2 regions of the Micromonospora sp. NPDC000663 genome follow, and region 1 is predicted to be linked to the other one. Evidence: predicted binding sites of a transcription regulator. Region 1 holds the regulator's gene; the other holds the start of a gene.

Region 1 (8,428 bases):
TCGTCGGGACCCGCAGGGGTCTCGACGGCGTGTCCGCCATCCTCGCCGACAGTGACCCGGACGGCTGAGGCGGATGCACGATTTCACCACACTGCTCATCGAGGTCGGCGCGCTCCTTCTCCTGCTCGGGCTCCTCAGCCGGCTCAGCCGGCGCTTCGGCCTCTCGCCCATTCCCCTCTACCTGCTGGCCGGGCTCGCTTTCGGGCACGGCGGATTGCTGCCGCTGGATGCCAGCGAGGAGTTCTTCGCGGTCGGCGCCGAGATCGGCGTCATCCTCCTGCTGGTGATGCTCGGCCTGGAGTACTCGGCGAACGAACTCGTCGGCAACCTGCGGTCGGCCGCCCCGGCCGGGGTGATCGACGGCGTCCTCAACGCGCTCCCCGGCGCGGGTTTCGCGCTGCTGCTCGGCTGGGACTGGGTGGCCGCCCTGGTGCTCGGCGGCATCACCTGGGTCTCCTCCTCAGGGGTGATCGCCAAGGTCCTCGGCGACCTGGGTCGGCTCGGTAACCGGGAAACCCCTGTCATCCTGTCGGTGCTCGTCATCGAGGACCTGGCGATGGCGCTCTACCTGCCGCTTGTCACCGCCGTCCTGGCCGGAACCGGTCTGCTCGGCGGGGGTATCGCACTCACCGTCGCGGTGGGCACGGTGCTCATCGTGCTGGTGGTCGCCATCCGGTACGGCCACCTGATCTCGTCCGCCCTGTCGGCGAAGGACCCGGAGGCGCTGCTGCTCGGCGTACTCGGTCTGACCTTGCTGATCGCCGGCATCGCCGCGAAGCTCCAGGTGTCGGCGGCGGTCGGCGCGTTCCTGGTCGGCATCGCGCTCTCCGGTCCGGTCGCACACCACGCCACCGAACTGCTGTCGCCCCTGCGGGACCTGTTCGCCGCGGTGTTCTTCGTCTTCTTCGGCCTGACCACCAGCCCACATGACATCCCGCCCGTGCTGCTTCCGGCGCTCGCGCTGGCCGTGGTCACCATGGCGACGAAGACGCTCACCGGCTACCTCGCGGCCCGCCGGGTCGGCATCGCCGAACCGGGTCGCTGGCGGGCCGGCCTGGCACTCGTACCCCGTGGGGAGTTCTCCATCGTCATCGCCGGCCTCGCGGTGGCGGCCGGGAGCGTCGAGCCGAGGTTGGCCGCGCTCGCGGCGACGTACGTCCTGATCACCGTGGTGACCGGGCCGATCGTGGCCCGGATGCCGGACTTCCCGTGGTTCAAGCGGTGGCTGCGTACGCGCGCCGCCGCGGCGGCCAACCGGGCGGCGGTGGTTCCGGTTCACGACTGACGCGCGTTCCGGCCAACGGTTGCCGAATTGCTCCGCACGGGGACTACCGCAGCACCCGGCGGCGGGTTACCGTTTCGCCCCAGCAGCCAGCGTTCGCGGGGTGGGCACGTGCCCACCCGCGGGCGAGAGCGGAAGGTTGGCCGGTGAGCGTGCAGGAGTCGACGTTCCACGGCTTCGCCAACCCCGTCGATCCAACTCCGGCGGAGTTGCGAGCTTGGGCGTACCAGCCCGATTCGGTGCCGTTGGCTTCCATGCCACCGGACTGGGACCTCCTGGTCTCCGGTGACCGGCTGGTGCTGACGCTCTTCGATCTGGCAATGGACCCGACCTGCCCGGCCCGGCGCTTCGCGCTGCACTGCCTCTACATCTACGCGGCCGACGGCATCCGGACGAAATTCCGCGCCCACCCCAAGCGCCGCTTCCGCAAGCTGGTGGAGCAGGCCGAGCGGGAGGGCGACGAGCTGATGAAGATCTGGGCGCACAACGGCCGCGTGCTGCTGGCCCGCCCGGATCTGTTCGTCTACCGGGACTGGTGCGAAGGCGGCCTGGTCCGCGAGAACCGCCGCCTCGGCTGAGCTGGTCGCGGCAGGGAGTCAGCAAGGCGAACGGGCCGGGACCCCCCGTGGGTCCCGGCCCGCACGTCGGTCACCGGTCAGTCCCGCTTGCGTTCGGTCTCGGCTCGGGCCTGGTCGACGCCGTGGTCGGTCTGGTCCGCGAACCGCCCCTCTTTGATCCGGTCCCGGAAGGTTCCCTCGGTGACCTTGTCGAACTTCTCGCGGACGGTGTCGGCCAGGTTCTCCAACCGTTCCTCGGCCTGTTGGGCAACCTTCTTCGCCGGCTCCGCCACTGCTCCCCCTCGCCATGCCGACAGGTCCGAATTAAGCCGGTTGGACCTGTATTGACAAGTTAACGGAAACGACCCGGCCCGCGCCGGGAAATCGGGGCGCGGGCCGGGCCGGAAAAAGCGAAGAAGAGGTCAGCGATCGGGCGTACGGCGGGGCCGCCAGACCACCAGCGCGGTGGACGTGCGATTGGTGGGCACGAGATCGCGGCCCGGGAAACGGGCGAGCGACTCCAGCTCGGCCACCCGGCGGTACGCGGCGTCCAACTCCGCCTCCAGCCGGGCCACCCGCTGCTGCGCCTGCTCCAGCAGACGCTCCAGCCCGATGATCCGCTTGACCCCGGCGAGGTTGATCCCGTCGTCCTGGCTGAGCCGCTGCACCTCGCGCAGCAGCACCACGTCCCGCACGCTGTACCGACGCCCACCACCGGCCGCCCGACCGGGCTGCACCAGCCCCAGCCGGTCGTACTGGCGCAGGGTCTGCGGATGCATCCCCGCCATCCGCGCCGCGACCGAGATCATCAGCACCTTGGCCTCGTAGGCAGGGTCACCCGAACCGAGGAACTCGCCCGACATGCCGCTCACCTCCGCGTCCATCCCACCGGACTAACTGACCCGACGCACCCGAGCGTCGAGATGTTCCCGCGCAGCCGGCGGACTCTGCTCGGCGAACGCCTCCAACGCCGTACGCGCCTCGTCGGACAGTCGAGCCGGCACCACCACGTCCAACGTGACAAGCAGATCGCCTGCCTGCCCGTCGCGGCGCACCACACCCTTGCCCCGCGCCCTCAGCACCCGGCCGCTCGGCGTACCCGGCGGCACCCGCAGGGTCACCGCGCCGTCGAGCGTGGGCACCCGCAGGTCCGTGCCGAGCACTGCCTCCGCGAACGTCACCGGCACGGTAAGGGTCAGGTCGTCACCGGTACGCCCGAACAGCTCGTCCGGCCGGACCTTGACGTGCACGAACAGGTCGCCGGCCGGACCGCCGCGCTCGCCCGGCTCACCGCGCCCGGCCAGCCGGATGCGTTGGCCGTCGGCCACCCCGGCCGGGAAGCGCACGTTCATCGTGCGGGTCTTGGTGACCCCACCGCTGCCGTGGCACTCGGGGCACTTCTCCTCGACCACGGTGCCGACGCCCTGGCAGTTGCGGCACGGCTCGGAGAAGCTGAACGACCCCTGGTTGCGGGTGGTGACCCCGGCGCCGTGGCAGACCGGGCAGGTACGCGGCTGGGTGCCGGGCTTGGCGCCGTTGCCGTGGCAGGTGTCGCAGACACCCGGGGCCCGCAGCGTGAGGGGCAGTGTCACCCCGCGTACCGCGTCGCCGAAGTCGAGCGCCACCTCGGTCTCGACGTCCCGACCACGGGCCGGACCGCGCGGCGCGGCCTGCCCGGCGCCCTGCCCACCGGAGAAGATCGAACTGAACAGGTCCTGGAAGCCGGCACCGCCGAAGCGACGGTCACCACCTCCGGCAGCGCCGCCGCCGAACAGGTCGGAGACGTCGAACGGCATACCGCCCGGCTGGCCGCCGCTCCGGGCGTTGCGCCGGAACGCGCCCGACCCGAACAGCGAACGCATCTCGTCGTACTCCCGGCGGCGGCCGGCGTCCGACAACACGTTGTACGCCTCGGACGCGGCCTTGAACCGCTCCTCGGCCTTGGCGTCGCCCGGGTTGTGGTCCGGGTGCGACTCCCGCGCCACCTTCCGGTACGCCTTCTTGATGTCATCCGCGGAGGCGGCCTTGTCCACGCCGAGCACGGCGTAGAAGTCCTTCTCGAGCCAGTCCTTCGAACTCACCGGTCCACCCCCTTCCAACAGTCGTGGCCCGGCCGTCCCGCCCGCCGCGCGGCGGGCGGGACGGCCCGGTCACCGTCTCGCACTATTCCGGATCCGCGACCGCGACGAGAGCGGGGCGCAGCAGCCGCTCACCGAGCTGGTAGCCGCGCCGCATGACCTGCACGCAGGTCGGTTCGCTGACCTCGGTCGAGGTCTGGTGCGCGACCGCCTCGTGCCGGGTCGGGTCGAACGGGTCGCCCTGCTCGCCGAAGGCGTTCAGACCGAACTTGCCGAGCGCGGTGGTGAGCTGTTCCGCCACCGTGCCGAACGGCCCGACCAGGTCGCCGTGTTCCCGGGCCCGGTCCAGGTCGTCCAGGATCGGCAGCAGCGCGGCGAGCACCGAGCCGGTCGCCTGCTCCTGCACCAGGCTGCGGTCCCGGTCCACCCGCTTGCGGTAGTTGGCGTACTCCGCCGACACCCGTTGCAGGTCGCGGGTCCGCTCGTCCAGCTCGGCCCGCAGCGCCTCCAGCTCGGCACCGAGCGCGGTGCCGGGGGCACCGCCGTCGGCCGGCTTCGCCGGGGCGTCCACCACCGGCGGGCCGGACGGCTCCGGACCGTCGGTGGAGTTGACCTCGACCTCGATCTCGTCGACCACGATCTCGGCGTCCTCGACGAGGCCCTCGGCGGGAAGGTCACTCCCCGCGTCGGCGGCCGCGCCCTCCGGCTCCGTCGCGTCGCTGATCTTGCGGTTGTTGCGGATGACGACCCGCTCCTCGGCACCGGTGTTCGGCTCCGTGGGCGCGGAGCCACCCGGCGTCGACCCGGTGTCGCCCGGGTCGGCGGCTCGTGGCTTCTGCGTCATGCGGCTACCTCATCCCTTCGCCGTGGATTCGTGTCGGAGGCCGACGGTCACTTCTTGCCGTCCTCGTCCACGATCTCCGCGTCGACGACGTCGTCGCCGCCACCGGTGCCGCCGGCCTGCGGGCCGGTCGGACCGGTCGCGCCGGTCGCACCCGGGCCGGCCTCGCCGCCCGGCTGCTGACCCTGCTCGGCCTGCTGGGCGTAGAGCAGCGAACCGGCCTGCTGGGAGACCTGCGCCAGCCGCTCGTGCGCCGACTTGATCTTCTCGATGTCCTGACCACCGAGGGCGCCGCGCAGCTCGCCGAGCGCCTCGTTGAGCTGCTCCCGGTTCTCGGTGGGCAGCTTGTCGCCGCTCTCGGCGAGGAACTTCTCGGTCTGCCACTGCAGCGCCTCGGCCACGTTGCGGGTCTCGGCGTCGTCGCGGCGACGCTTGTCCTCCTCCGCGTGCTCCTCGGCGTCCCGGCGCATCCGCTCGATGTCGTCCTTCGGCAGCGAGGAGCCGCCGGTGATCGTCATCTTCTGTTCCTTGCCGGTGCCCAGGTCCTTGGCGTGCACGTTGACGATGCCGTTGGCGTCGATGTCGAAAGCGACCTCGATCTGCGGCACGCCGCGCGGCGCCGGCGGAAGGCCGGTCAGCTCGAAGGTGCCGAGCTTCTTGTTGTAGGCCGCGATCTCCCGCTCACCCTGGAACACCTGGATGAGCACCGACGGCTGGTTGTCGTCAGCCGTGGTGAACACCTCGGAGCGCTTGGTCGGGATCGTGGTGTTGCGCTCGATCAGCTTGGTGAAGATGCCGCCCTTGGTCTCGATGCCCAGGCTCAGCGGGGTCACGTCGAGCAGCAGGACGTCCTTGACCTCACCCTTGAGCACACCGGCCTGGAGGGCGGCGCCGACGGCGACTACCTCGTCCGGGTTGACGCCCTTGTTGGGGTCGCGGCCGGTGAGCTGCTTGACCAGGTCGGTCACGGCGGGCATGCGGGTCGAGCCACCGACGAGGATGACGTGCTCGACGTCCGAGATCTTGATCCCGGCGTCCTTGACGGCCTGCTCGAACGGGCCCTTGCAGCGGTCCAGCAGATCCTGCGTCATCCGCTGGAACTCGGCGCGGCTGAGCGTCACGTCGAGGTGCAGCGGGCCGGCGGAGCCGGCGGTGATGTACGGCAGGTTGATGTTGGTGGTGGTCGCCGCCGACAGCTCGATCTTGGCCTTCTCGGCGGCCTCACGGAGCCGCTGGAGGGCCATCTTGTCCTGACCGAGGTCGATGCCGTGCTCACCGCGGAACGTCTTGACCAGGTGGTCGATGATCCGCTGGTCCCAGTCGTCGCCACCGAGGTGGTTGTCACCGCTCGTCGACTTGACCTCGATGACGCCCTCGGCAAGCTCCAGCAGCGACACGTCGAAGGTGCCGCCGCCGAGGTCGAAGACCAGGACGGTCTGCTCCTTGGAACCCTTGTCCAGCCCGTACGCCAGGGCGGCCGCGGTCGGCTCGTTGACGATCCGCAGCACGTTGAAGCCGGCGATCTCACCGGCCTCCTTGGTGGCCTGGCGCTGGCTGTCGTTGAAGTAGGCCGGAACGGTGATCACCGCGTCGGTGATCTGCTCGCCCAGGTACGCCTCGGCGTCCCGCTTGAGCTTCATCAGGGTCCGGGCCGAGATCTCCTGCGGGGTGTACTTCTTGCCGTCGATGTCGACGGACCAGTTCGTGCCGACCTCGCGCTTGACCGAGCGGATCGTCCGGTCCGGGTTGGTCACCGCCTGGCGCTTGGCGACCTCACCGACGAGCACCTCGCCGTTGCGGGCGAACGCGACGATCGACGGGGTCGTCCGCGAGCCCTCCGCGTTAGCGATGACGGTGGGCTCACCGCCCTCGAGAACGCTGACGCAGGAGTTCGTCGTGCCGAGGTCGATACCGACCGCACGTGCCATCTTCGCTTCCTCACTTCGTAAGGTTGTGCAGGTGACGGGCACCGCCCGCGCTGCCTGGCGGGCACCGCCCGCAGCGGACCACACCACAAGTTGAGTGAACTTGACTCAATAGTGCCACGCCCCGGCGAATCGTCAAGTCGACTTGAGCCGACCCGACGCAACCCACCCGTTACTACCGTCCGGTTGTCTTCCCTTGCATCGGTCGGGCACGCTTTAGCGGTGACGACGCACGGCGATTCCGCCACCCGTTCCGGCGCGCCCGCCGTCGCCGCCCGCACCGGCCCGCCGGACGCCGCGGAGGAGCCGCCCGCCACCACCGGGGACGACAGCCTCCCCGGCGCGCTGACGGGCCTTCGGGCCGCGATCGGTGCCACCCGGTATCCCCTCGCGCTGCCCTCCGCCGGGTCCGCCCGGCACACCGCCGCCGCCCTCACCGACCAACTCGACGACTACCTGCTGCCCCGGCTCGCCCGGCTCGACGCACCCCTGCTCGTGGTGGTCGGCGGCTCCACCGGCGCGGGCAAGTCGACCCTGGTCAACAGCCTGGTCAAGGCCCGGGTCAGCGCCGCCGGTGTGCTCCGGCCCACCACCCGCTCCCCGGTGCTGGTCTGCAACCCGGCCGACGCGACCTGGTTCCGGCAGGGCGACCTGCTGCCCGGGCTGACCCGCACCACCGAGCCGAGCGAAGATCCACGCGCGCTGCACCTGGTCACCGCCCCCGCCCTGCCACCCGGGCTGGCCTTCCTCGACGCACCTGACATCGACTCGGTGGTCGACGCCAACCGGGCGCTTGCCAGCCAGTTGCTGGCCGCCGCCGACCTCTGGCTCTTCGTCACCACCGCCGCCCGGTACGCCGACGCGGTGCCCTGGGAGCTACTGCGCAGCGCCCGGGCGCGGGGCGCGGTCATCGCGATGGTGCTGGACCGGGTCCCCGCCGAGGCCACCGACGAGATCGCCGCGCACCTGGCCGAGATGCTGGAGGCGCAGGACCTCGGCAGGGCACCCCTGTTCGTCCTGCCCGAGACGTGGGTCGACGGCCAGGGGCTGCTGCCAGAGGGGGTCACCGCACCGCTGGCCGACTGGTTCGCCCGGCTGGCCGCGGACGCCGACGCCCGGGCCGCTGTCGTCCGACAGACCCTGGACGGCGCGCTCGCCGCGCTGCACCCGGCCGTCGAGGAACTGGCCGACGCCGCCGACGAGCAGGTCGCCGCCGCCGACGGGCTGGACGAGCGGGTCCGGGCCGCGTACCGGGGCGCCGAACGGACCGTCGAGCAGGGCCTCCAGGACGGCCGGCTGCTCCGCGGTGAGGTGCTCGCCCGCTGGCAGGAGTTCGTCGGCACCGGCGAGCTGTTCCGCACCCTGGAGGCGCGCATCGGACGCCTGCGGGACCGGGTGGTGGCCGCCGTCACCGGCCGGCCGGCGCCCTCCGCCGAGCTGCGCAACGCCATCGAGTCGCAGCTCGTCACGCTGCTGCGCGGGGTGGCGTCCGAGGCCGCCGAGTCCGCGTACACGTCGTGGAAGGCGCACCCGGCCGGGGCCGCTCTGGTCGATCCGGCGCTCGCCCACCCGAGCGGTGACCTGCCCGAGCGGGCCGAACGGATGGTTCGCGACTGGCAGCGGGGCGTGCTGGAGCTGGTCCGGGTCGAGGGCGGTGACAAGCGCTTCGTGGCGCGTACGGCCGCGTACGCGGTGAACGCCACAGGGCTGGCCGTGATGATCGCCGTGTTCGCGTCCACCGCGTT
Region 2 (8,428 bases), on a different contig from region 1:
AACTGCGACGAGAGCCAGCTCCAGGCGCACGACGGCTTCCAGAACGGCAACCGCTGCGTGAGCACCGCATTCGGTGAGGTCGGCGCCGCCGCGAACAACCCCTCGCTGCTCATCACCCAGTTCCCCCAGCAGGTGGGCCGCAACCAGCCGTTCACGCTCCGGGTCAGCACCCGGAACCTGGTCCGGGACCGCTTCCTGGCCGCCGGCCAGGGCGGGTACTACGTGGAGAGCTCGCTGCTCAACGCCCAGGGCCTGGTCCGGGGGCACTTCCACACGGCGTGCCGGATGCTGGACAGCCTGACCACCCCGCCGGAGCCGCAGGAGGTGCCCGCGTTCTTCGTGGCCACCGAGGACGGTCGCGGTGGTGCCGACCCGGACGAGGTGACCATCCAGATCCCGGGTCTGCCGGAGTCGGGGACCGCGCAGTGTTCGATCTGGGCGGGTGACGGTTCGCACCGCCTGCCGATGATGGAGCGCGCCAACCAGACGCCCGCGTTCGATTCGGTGCGGATCACCGTCAACTGAGTAGTCGTACGGTCGGTGGCGGCCGGTCACCCGGGGCGGAACAGCCCGGGGTGACCGGCCGTCGCCGTCACGAACAGTGCCGACAATATGACGGGGCCGCACCGTTTCGGCGCGGCCCCGTCTGCGTGTCGTCCGGTCAGCGGTTCTTGTACGCCTCGACGACCTCGACCGGGATCCGGCCTCGCTCGGAAATCTTGTAGCCGTTCTTGACGGCCCATTCCCGGATGGCCCGGTTCTGCTCCCGATCCATTCCCGCGCCGCTGGGTCGACCCGGACGCCGAACGGTCCGGGTGTTCTCCACGGCACCTCGCCCGATGCGCCGGCCCGCATTGATGTACGGATCCAGCGCCTTGCGCAGGACGCCGGCATTCTCGTCCGAGACGTCGATCGTGTACGCCACGCCGTCGAGACTGAACTCGACTGTCCGGTCGGCCTTCCCGCCGTCGAGGTCGTCGGTCAGGACCGTGATTACTTTTCTCGCCATTGCCGATTACTCCCTGTGTGTGGCGGGATGTGTCCAAAGTCTGACCTACTACCCGGGGAATCCGCAACAATATGCGCCGCATTCATTTCGGCGCGTCGCGATTCGGTGACGGGAAACCGCGAATCGGCGCCGAATCGCGGTCCAACCTCATTCGAGCAGGCCGGCCTGACCGGCCACGGCGGCCGCCTCCGCGCGGTTGGCCACTCGCAGCTTGCGCAGCAGCGCGGCGGTCATCCGTTTCACCGTCCGCTCCGACACGTGCAGTTCCTCGGCGATATCGACGGTGTGGCGGCCGGCGGCTATGGCGCACAGCAGCCGGCGTTCCTCGGCGTCCAGGTCGACGGGCGTGAAGCGCGACGGTCGCAGCAGGACGCGGAGCAGCTCCGCCGGCAGCACCGCCCAGCCGTCGAGGACGGCCAGCAGCGGGGGGAGCAGTTCCTCCGGCCCGCTGGTCTTGGGCAGATAGCCCTCGGCGCCGGCGCGCAGGGCCTCCAGCACCGGTGCCGGGTCGGTGGAACCGGACATCGCCACCACCCGTGTCTGGGGAGTGGTCCGCCGGATGGCCGCCACGGCCCGGATGCCACCGGGCGGTGGCAGGTGCAGGTCGACCAGGACGAGGTCCGGGAGGCAGCGGCTGACCAGACCCGCCGCGGTCGCCGCGTTGCCTGTCGAGCCGACGACCTCCGCGCGACCGTCGCTGGTCGTCGGCAGCAGCAGTTCCAGGCCGTGGACGAAAAGGGGGTGATCGTCCACGACCGCGATACGGAGTGTGGAACTGCCCGGCATGTCTGCGCCGTTCCCCGTTGGGCACGGATCATGCGGCCCGGCACCGAACGAGGTGGCTCGGGTGGATCTGCGAACGATAGGGCGTACCGGGCCTGTTGTCGCCGCGCATCCGGTGCCCTGACCCGGTGGGGACACAGGTTGGCCCGGTGGGGTCACCGAGGTGGGGATGCCTCGTCACCAGCAGTTCCGGTACGAGGAGGTTCAGATGTTCAGTCATGTCAAGGATCTGCAGTTCGAGGCGAAGCCGGACGGGCCGGATGCCGCGTTCGCCCGCCGGTTGCAGGAGGTTCTGGGCGGCAAGTGGGGTGAGATGACGGTGGCCAACCAGTACCTGTTCCAGGGGTGGAACTGCCGGCTGCCGGGCAAGTACAAGGATCTGCTGCTCGACGTGGGCACCGAGGAGGTGGGCCACGTCGAGATGATCGTCACCATGATCACCCGGTTGTTGGACAATGCGCCGCTGTCGTTGTCCGAGGGGGTTGCCGACAACCCGGGGGGCGCCGCTACCTACGCCGGGTCGAACCCGGCGCACTTCATCCACTCCGGTGGCGGGGCGTTGCCCGCCGACTCCAACGGGGTGCCGTGGAATGGCGCGTTCATCACCGCCAGCGGCAACCTGCTTGCCGACTTCCAGCTCAACGTCACCGCGGAGGCGCAGGGCCGGCTCCAGGTCGCCCGGTTGTTCAACATGACCGACGACCCGGGCGTCAAGCAGATGCTGCGCTTCCTGCTGGCCCGCGACACCATGCACCAGAACATGTGGCTGGCGGCGATCGAGCAGCTCAAGGAGGACGGGCTGGAGGACATGCCGGTGCCGGAGGCGTTCCCGGACTCCGGCGAGTTCACCGAGGAGTTCGGCTACACCTATCTGAGCTTCTCCGCGGGCAGCGACGCCAGCGAGGGACGCTGGGCGTCCGGGCCCACGCCGGACGGCAAGGGTGAGTTCCGGTACGGCGAAAGCCCGCGGGCGAACGCCCCCGAGCCGGTGCTGCCTCCGGGGGACCCGCGCCTGTACGGCACCAACCCAGGGATGGCCGGCTCGGTCGTGAACACGGTCAAGAACAAGCTCACCTGAGCTGTCCCGTCGGGTCGCCCGGCCGGTTCCGGGCGACCTGACGGGCTCCTTCGGGAGTGGTCTGGGTCACATCGCGGAACAAGGGGAACGCTTTGTTACTTGAGTGAGACACGCTCAACTCAACGCGATAGCAGGTGTTCGATGGCAACTCTTCCGGTACTTCCCCTGACCGACGCCGTGCTGCTGCCCGGCATGGTGATCCCGGTGACCCTCGACCCGACCACCCAGGCCGCGATCGACGCCGCACGGACGACCGACGACCGCAGGCTGCTGGCCGTGCCGCGCATCGACGGCGAGTACGGCCCCGTCGGCGTGGTCGCCACCATCGAGAAGGTCGGCCGGCTGCCCGACGGCGAGCCCGCCGCCGTGGTCCGTGGCCTGTCCCGGGCGCGGATCGGCTCCGGCGTGCCCGGCCCCGGCGCCGCACTCTGGGTCGAGGCGACCGAACTCGACGAACCCGCTCCCGCCGGCCGCGCCCGGGAACTCGCCCGCGAGTACCGCGCCCTGGTGACCTCCGTTCTCCAGCAGCGTGGCGCCTGGCAGGTCATCGACGCCGTCGAGCGGATGACCGACCTGTCCGAGCTGGCCGACTCGGCCGGCTACGCGCCCTGGCTGACCCTGGAGCAGAAGACCGAGCTGCTCGCCGCGCCGGACGTCACCGCCCGGCTGGAGCTGCTCGTCGGCTGGGTGAAGGACTACCTGGCCGAGCAGGAGGTCACCGAGCAGATCAACAGCGACGTCCGCGAAGGGCTGGAGAAGTCCCAGCGGGAGTTCCTGCTGCGCCAGCAGCTCGCCGCCATCCGCAAGGAGCTGGGCGAAGACGAGCCGGACGGCTCGGCCGACTACCGCAGCCGGGTGGAGAGCGCCGAGCTGCCGGAGAAGGTCCGCGAGGCCGCCCTGCGTGAGGTCGGCAAGCTGGAGCGGGCCAGTGACGCCTCCCCGGAGGCGGGCTGGATCCGTACCTGGCTCGACACGGTTCTCGAGATGCCGTGGGGTACGCGTACCCAGGACAACACCGACCTGGCCGCGGCCCGGGCGGTGCTCGACGCCGACCACGCCGGCCTGGCCGACGTGAAGGACCGCATCCTGGAGTACCTGGCCGTGCGCAACCGGCGGGCCGAGCGCAACCTCGGCGTGGTCGGCGGTCGCGGCTCCGGCGCGGTCCTCGCCCTCGCCGGCCCTCCCGGAGTGGGCAAGACCAGCCTCGGCGAGTCCGTCGCCCGGGCGCTCGGGCGCAACTTCGTCCGGGTGTCGCTCGGTGGCGTCCGCGACGAGGCGGAGATCCGCGGTCACCGGCGCACCTACGTGGGCGCGCTGCCCGGCCGGATCGTCCGCGCGCTGCGCGAGGCCGGCTCGATGAACCCGGTCGTGCTCCTCGACGAGGTGGACAAGCTGGCCGCCGGCTACGCCGGTGACCCGGCCGCCGCCCTGCTGGAGGTCCTCGACCCGGCGCAGAACCACACCTTCCGGGACCACTACCTGGAGGTCGACCTCGACCTGTCCGACGTGCTCTTCCTCGCCACCGCGAACGTGGTCGAGTCCATCCCCGGCCCGCTGCTGGACCGGATGGAGCTGGTCATGCTGGACGGGTACACCGAGGACGAGAAGGTCGCCATCGCCCGCGACCACCTGCTGCCCCGGCAGCGGGAGCGGGCCGGGCTGACCGCCGACGAGGTCGAGATCGCCGACGAGGCCCTCGCGCTGATCGCGGGGGAGTACACCCGGGAGGCCGGCGTACGGCAGCTCGAACGTGGCCTCGCCAAGATCCTGCGCAAGGTGGCGGTGACCCTGGCTACCGACCCGACCCCGGTACGCGTCGACACCGACAACCTCGCCGGCTACCTGGGGCGGCCGAAGTTCACCCCGGAGTCGGCCGAGCGCACCGCGGTGCCCGGAGTGGCAACCGGTCTCGCCGTCACGGGCGCCGGTGGGGACGTGCTCTTCATCGAGGCGACCAGCATGGAGGGCGAGCCGGGGCTGACCCTGACCGGCCAGCTCGGTGACGTGATGAAGGAGTCGGCGCACATCGCCCTGTCGTACCTGCGCTCCAACGGGCGGCGGTTCGGCATCGACCCGAACGTCCTGGCCGGGCGTCGGATCCACGTCCACTTCCCGGCGGGCGCGGTGCCCAAGGACGGCCCGAGCGCCGGCATCACGATGGTGACGGCCCTGGCCTCGCTTGTCACCGGCCGCCCGGTCCGACCGGAGTTCGGAATGACAGGCGAGGTGACGCTCTCCGGGCGGGTACTGCCGATCGGCGGGGTGAAGCAGAAGCTGCTCGCCGCGCACCGGGCAGGCCTCACCGAGGTGATCATCCCGGCGCGTAACGAGCCCGACCTGGACGACCTGCCGACCGAGGTGCGCGAGGCGCTGACCGTGCACACCCTGGCCGACGTGGCCGACGTGCTCGCCCTGGCGCTGCGCCCGGCCGACGTGGAGGCGCTCGACGGTCCGGCGCTCGCCGCCGCCTGACGCTCCGCACACGACGACCCCCGCCGTCTCCTCGACGGCGGGGGCCGTCGCTGTACGCGGGTGGGGGACTACTGTCCCGCTCGAACCCTCACCCCACCTCTCCGCCGCGAGGCGGTGCCCCCGGAGGAACCCCTGTGAACGTTGCGCTCTGGGTCGTCCAGATCCTGCTCGCCGCCATCTTCGCCGGCGCCGGCCTGGCCAAACTGACCCAGCCCAAGGAGAAGCTGCGCGACCCGATGCGATGGGTGGACCCCGTCCCGCCGTCGCAGGTCAAGGCGCTCGGCGCGGTCGAGGTGCTTGCCGCCGTCGGGCTGGTGCTGCCCCCGCTCACCGGCATCGCCACCGTGCTGACACCCCTCGCCGCGGTGGGCCTCGTCATCGTGATGATCGGCGGCATCCTGGTGCACCTGCGCGACATGAAGAAGCCCGACAACCAGGACCGGCGTCGGATGGAGATCCAGGGCGCCCTCACCTGTGCGGTGCTGCTCGTGCTCGCCGCGGTCGTCGCCTGGGGCCGGTTCGGCCCGTACGCCTTCTGATCCACGCCGCCGGCGACCGTCGTACCCCCGGCGGTCGCCGGCGGCGGGCTCAGCGCTCGCCGCCGCGGTCCCGACGGACAGTGGCCTTGCGGCCCTTGATCGTGCTGGAGCGCAACCCGGAGATCACCTCGTCGGCCACTCCCTGCGGCACCTCCACGAGTGAGAACCGGTCGGCGATCTCGATCGAGCCGATGTCCCGGCCCCGGATGCCCGTCTCCCCGGTGATGGCTCCCACGAGATCCTGCGGGCGCACCCCGGCCCGCCGGCCCAGGCCGACGAAGACCTGCACGGTGTTGCCGCCGCCCGGACGCGGCCGGCCCCCGCCGCGCCGGTCCCCGCCCCGACCGCCGGCCTCCGGCCGGCCCTCGCGCGGGCCGCGCACCGGCACCTGCGGTATCTCCTCCTCGTCGTCCGAACCGGGGGAGGTCACCTCGTGCGCCAGCTTCACCGCGGCGAGGGCGACCTCCATCAGATCGAACTCGTCGGTGAGCGTCTCCACGATCACCCGGAACGGGTCCAGGTCGTCCTCCAGCAGGCTCTCCCGCAGCGCCGCCTGGGTCAGCTCCAGCCGGCGGGTGCGCATGTCCGCCACAGTGGGGATCTTGTCGATGGTGATCCGCTGGCCGGTCACCCGCTCGATGGTCTTGAGCATCCGGTGCTCGCGCGGCTCGGCCAGGGTGATCGCCACACCCTCCCGGCCGGCCCGGCCCACCCGGCCGATCCGGTGCACGTACGACTCCGGCGCCGACGGCACGTCGTAGTTCACCACGTGGGTGAGCTGCTCGACGTCCAGGCCACGGGCCGCCACGTCGGTGGCCACCAGCAGGTCGGCGGTGCCCGCCCGCAGCCGGCCCATCACCCGGTCGCGCTGTTCCTGGCTCATCCCGCCGTGCAGCGCCTCGGAGCGGTAGCCCCGGCCGTTCATCGTCTCGGTCAGCCGGTCCACCTCCTCCCGGCTGCGGCAGAAGACGATGGCGGCGGTCGGCGACTCCACGTCCAGCACCCGGCCCAGCGCGGCCGGCTTGTGCGCCCGCGTCACGATGTACGCGCTCTGCCGCACCCGGGGCGCCTCACCGGCGACCGTCTGCTCCCGGCCGATCTCGATCCGGACCGGCTCGCGAAGGTGCTGGCGGGCCATCCCGTCGATCCGGGACGGCATGGTGGCCGAGAAGAGCACCGTCTGGCGCTGCGCCGGCGCGTGCTCCAGGATCGCCTCGATGTCCTCGGCGAAGCCCATGTCGAGCATCTCGTCCGCCTCGTCGAGCACCACCGTGGCGAGGCCGCCCAGGCGCAGGGTGCCCCTGGCGATGTGGTCCAGGGCCCGGCCCGGGGTGGCCACCACCACGTCCACCCCGCTGTCCAGCGCCCGCAGCTGCCGCCCGATCGGCTGTCCGCCGTAGATCGGCAGCACCCGCGCGCCCAGGTCCTTGCCGTAGCGGTGGAACGCCTCGGACACCTGCACGGCCAGCTCCCGCGTCGGCACCAGCACCAGCGCCACCGGGTCCCCGCCGTCGCGGTGCGCCACCATCCGGTGCAGCAGCGGCAGCGCGAACGCCGCCGTCTTGCCGGTGCCGGTGGCGGCCTGACCGAGCAGGTCGCGGCCGTCGAGCAGCGGTGGGATCGCCTCCCGCTGGATGGGGGTCGGCTCCTCGTAACCGAGGGCGGCCAGGGCGCCCAGCAGTTCGGCGCGCAGCCCGAGCTCCGTGAAGGCGTTCGCCTCGTCGGTGCCGTCGGGGGTGGTGTCGGTCGGTGCGTCGTGCTGTGCAGGTGCGGAACTCATGTGCCAAGCCTTTCATCACGCCGTCCGGCCCGCTGCGGCGACCGGCACAAGAGCGGCACCCGGGTCAGTCGCCGCTGCTCAGGATCGCCAGGATCATGACCGCGGCGAGAGCCGCGTCGAGCACTCCACACCACTCGGCGTAGCCGCGCGGCACCACCCGGCCGGTGCGGTGGTGCGCCAGGTCCCAGCCGGCGTGCGCCAGCCACCCGAACGCCACCAGCCAGGAGGCCGTCCGCCCCCCGACGGCGACCGCGACGAGCGTCAGGGCCACCCAGGCGGCCAGACCGACGAGCTGGGTGGCGAGCACGCCCGGCCCGCCCAGCGAGCGGCGGACCAGGCCGATCAGCAGGTAACCGCCGGGCAGCACCAGCATCGTCCACGGGCTGAGCACGAAGGGATCCACCCACATGTCCACGGTCATCAGCAGCGCCAGCCCAGTCGGCCAGCGGCGGGCCAACGCCACCACGGCCGGCCTCCGCCGGATCACCGACGGCGTCTCGTGCCGGTGCCGCACCGCCACCAGCACCATCGCCGGCACCATCAGCAGGTGACCGCCGAGCATCAGCACATCGCCGCCCAGCACACCCGCCCAGAACGGGACGAGCAGCAGCAGGAACGGCACGTACATCGCGGCGGCCATCTCGACGACGCCCCGCCAGTGGTGCGCCCGGTAGCGCATCCACACGGTCATCCCGACCGTCATGTTGGTGGCCATCACCAGCGCGGCCACGTCCGCGCGGCCCAACGCCCCGCCGAGCCCCAGCGGG

Evidence for each region. Region 1 encodes HspR, which represses chaperone genes until heat shock. Its sites were predicted from a motif close to TTGAGTNNNNNNNACTCAA; they were not measured.
Region 2: the regulator HspR is predicted to act here: its motif matches at 2,970-2,988, upstream of lon (endopeptidase La).

Annotation. Positions count from the first base shown of each region.
Region 1 covers NZ_JBIAYR010000003.1:379,540-387,967, forward strand. Annotated here, with positions in the region: gene ACFY1S_RS14035 (TrkA C-terminal domain-containing protein) at 1-68, shown strand, start outside; gene ACFY1S_RS14040 (cation:proton antiporter) at 74-1,285, shown strand; gene ACFY1S_RS14045 (hypothetical protein) at 1,429-1,860, shown strand; gene ACFY1S_RS14050 (hypothetical protein) at 1,938-2,132, opposite strand; gene ACFY1S_RS14055 (heat shock protein transcriptional repressor HspR) at 2,262-2,702, opposite strand; gene dnaJ (molecular chaperone DnaJ) at 2,733-3,920, opposite strand; gene grpE (nucleotide exchange factor GrpE) at 4,003-4,761, opposite strand; gene dnaK (molecular chaperone DnaK) at 4,809-6,686, opposite strand; gene ACFY1S_RS14075 (ABC transporter) at 6,906-8,428, shown strand, end outside.
Region 2 covers NZ_JBIAYR010000004.1:467,948-476,375, forward strand. Annotated here, with positions in the region: gene ACFY1S_RS17660 (hypothetical protein) at 1-525, shown strand, start outside; gene ACFY1S_RS17665 (Lsr2 family protein) at 662-1,009, opposite strand; gene ACFY1S_RS17670 (response regulator) at 1,157-1,762, opposite strand; gene ACFY1S_RS17675 (manganese catalase family protein) at 2,001-2,870, shown strand; gene lon (endopeptidase La) at 3,012-5,342, shown strand; gene ACFY1S_RS17685 (DoxX family protein) at 5,477-5,881, shown strand; gene ACFY1S_RS17690 (DEAD/DEAH box helicase) at 5,931-7,661, opposite strand; gene ACFY1S_RS17695 (hypothetical protein) at 7,726-8,428, opposite strand, start outside.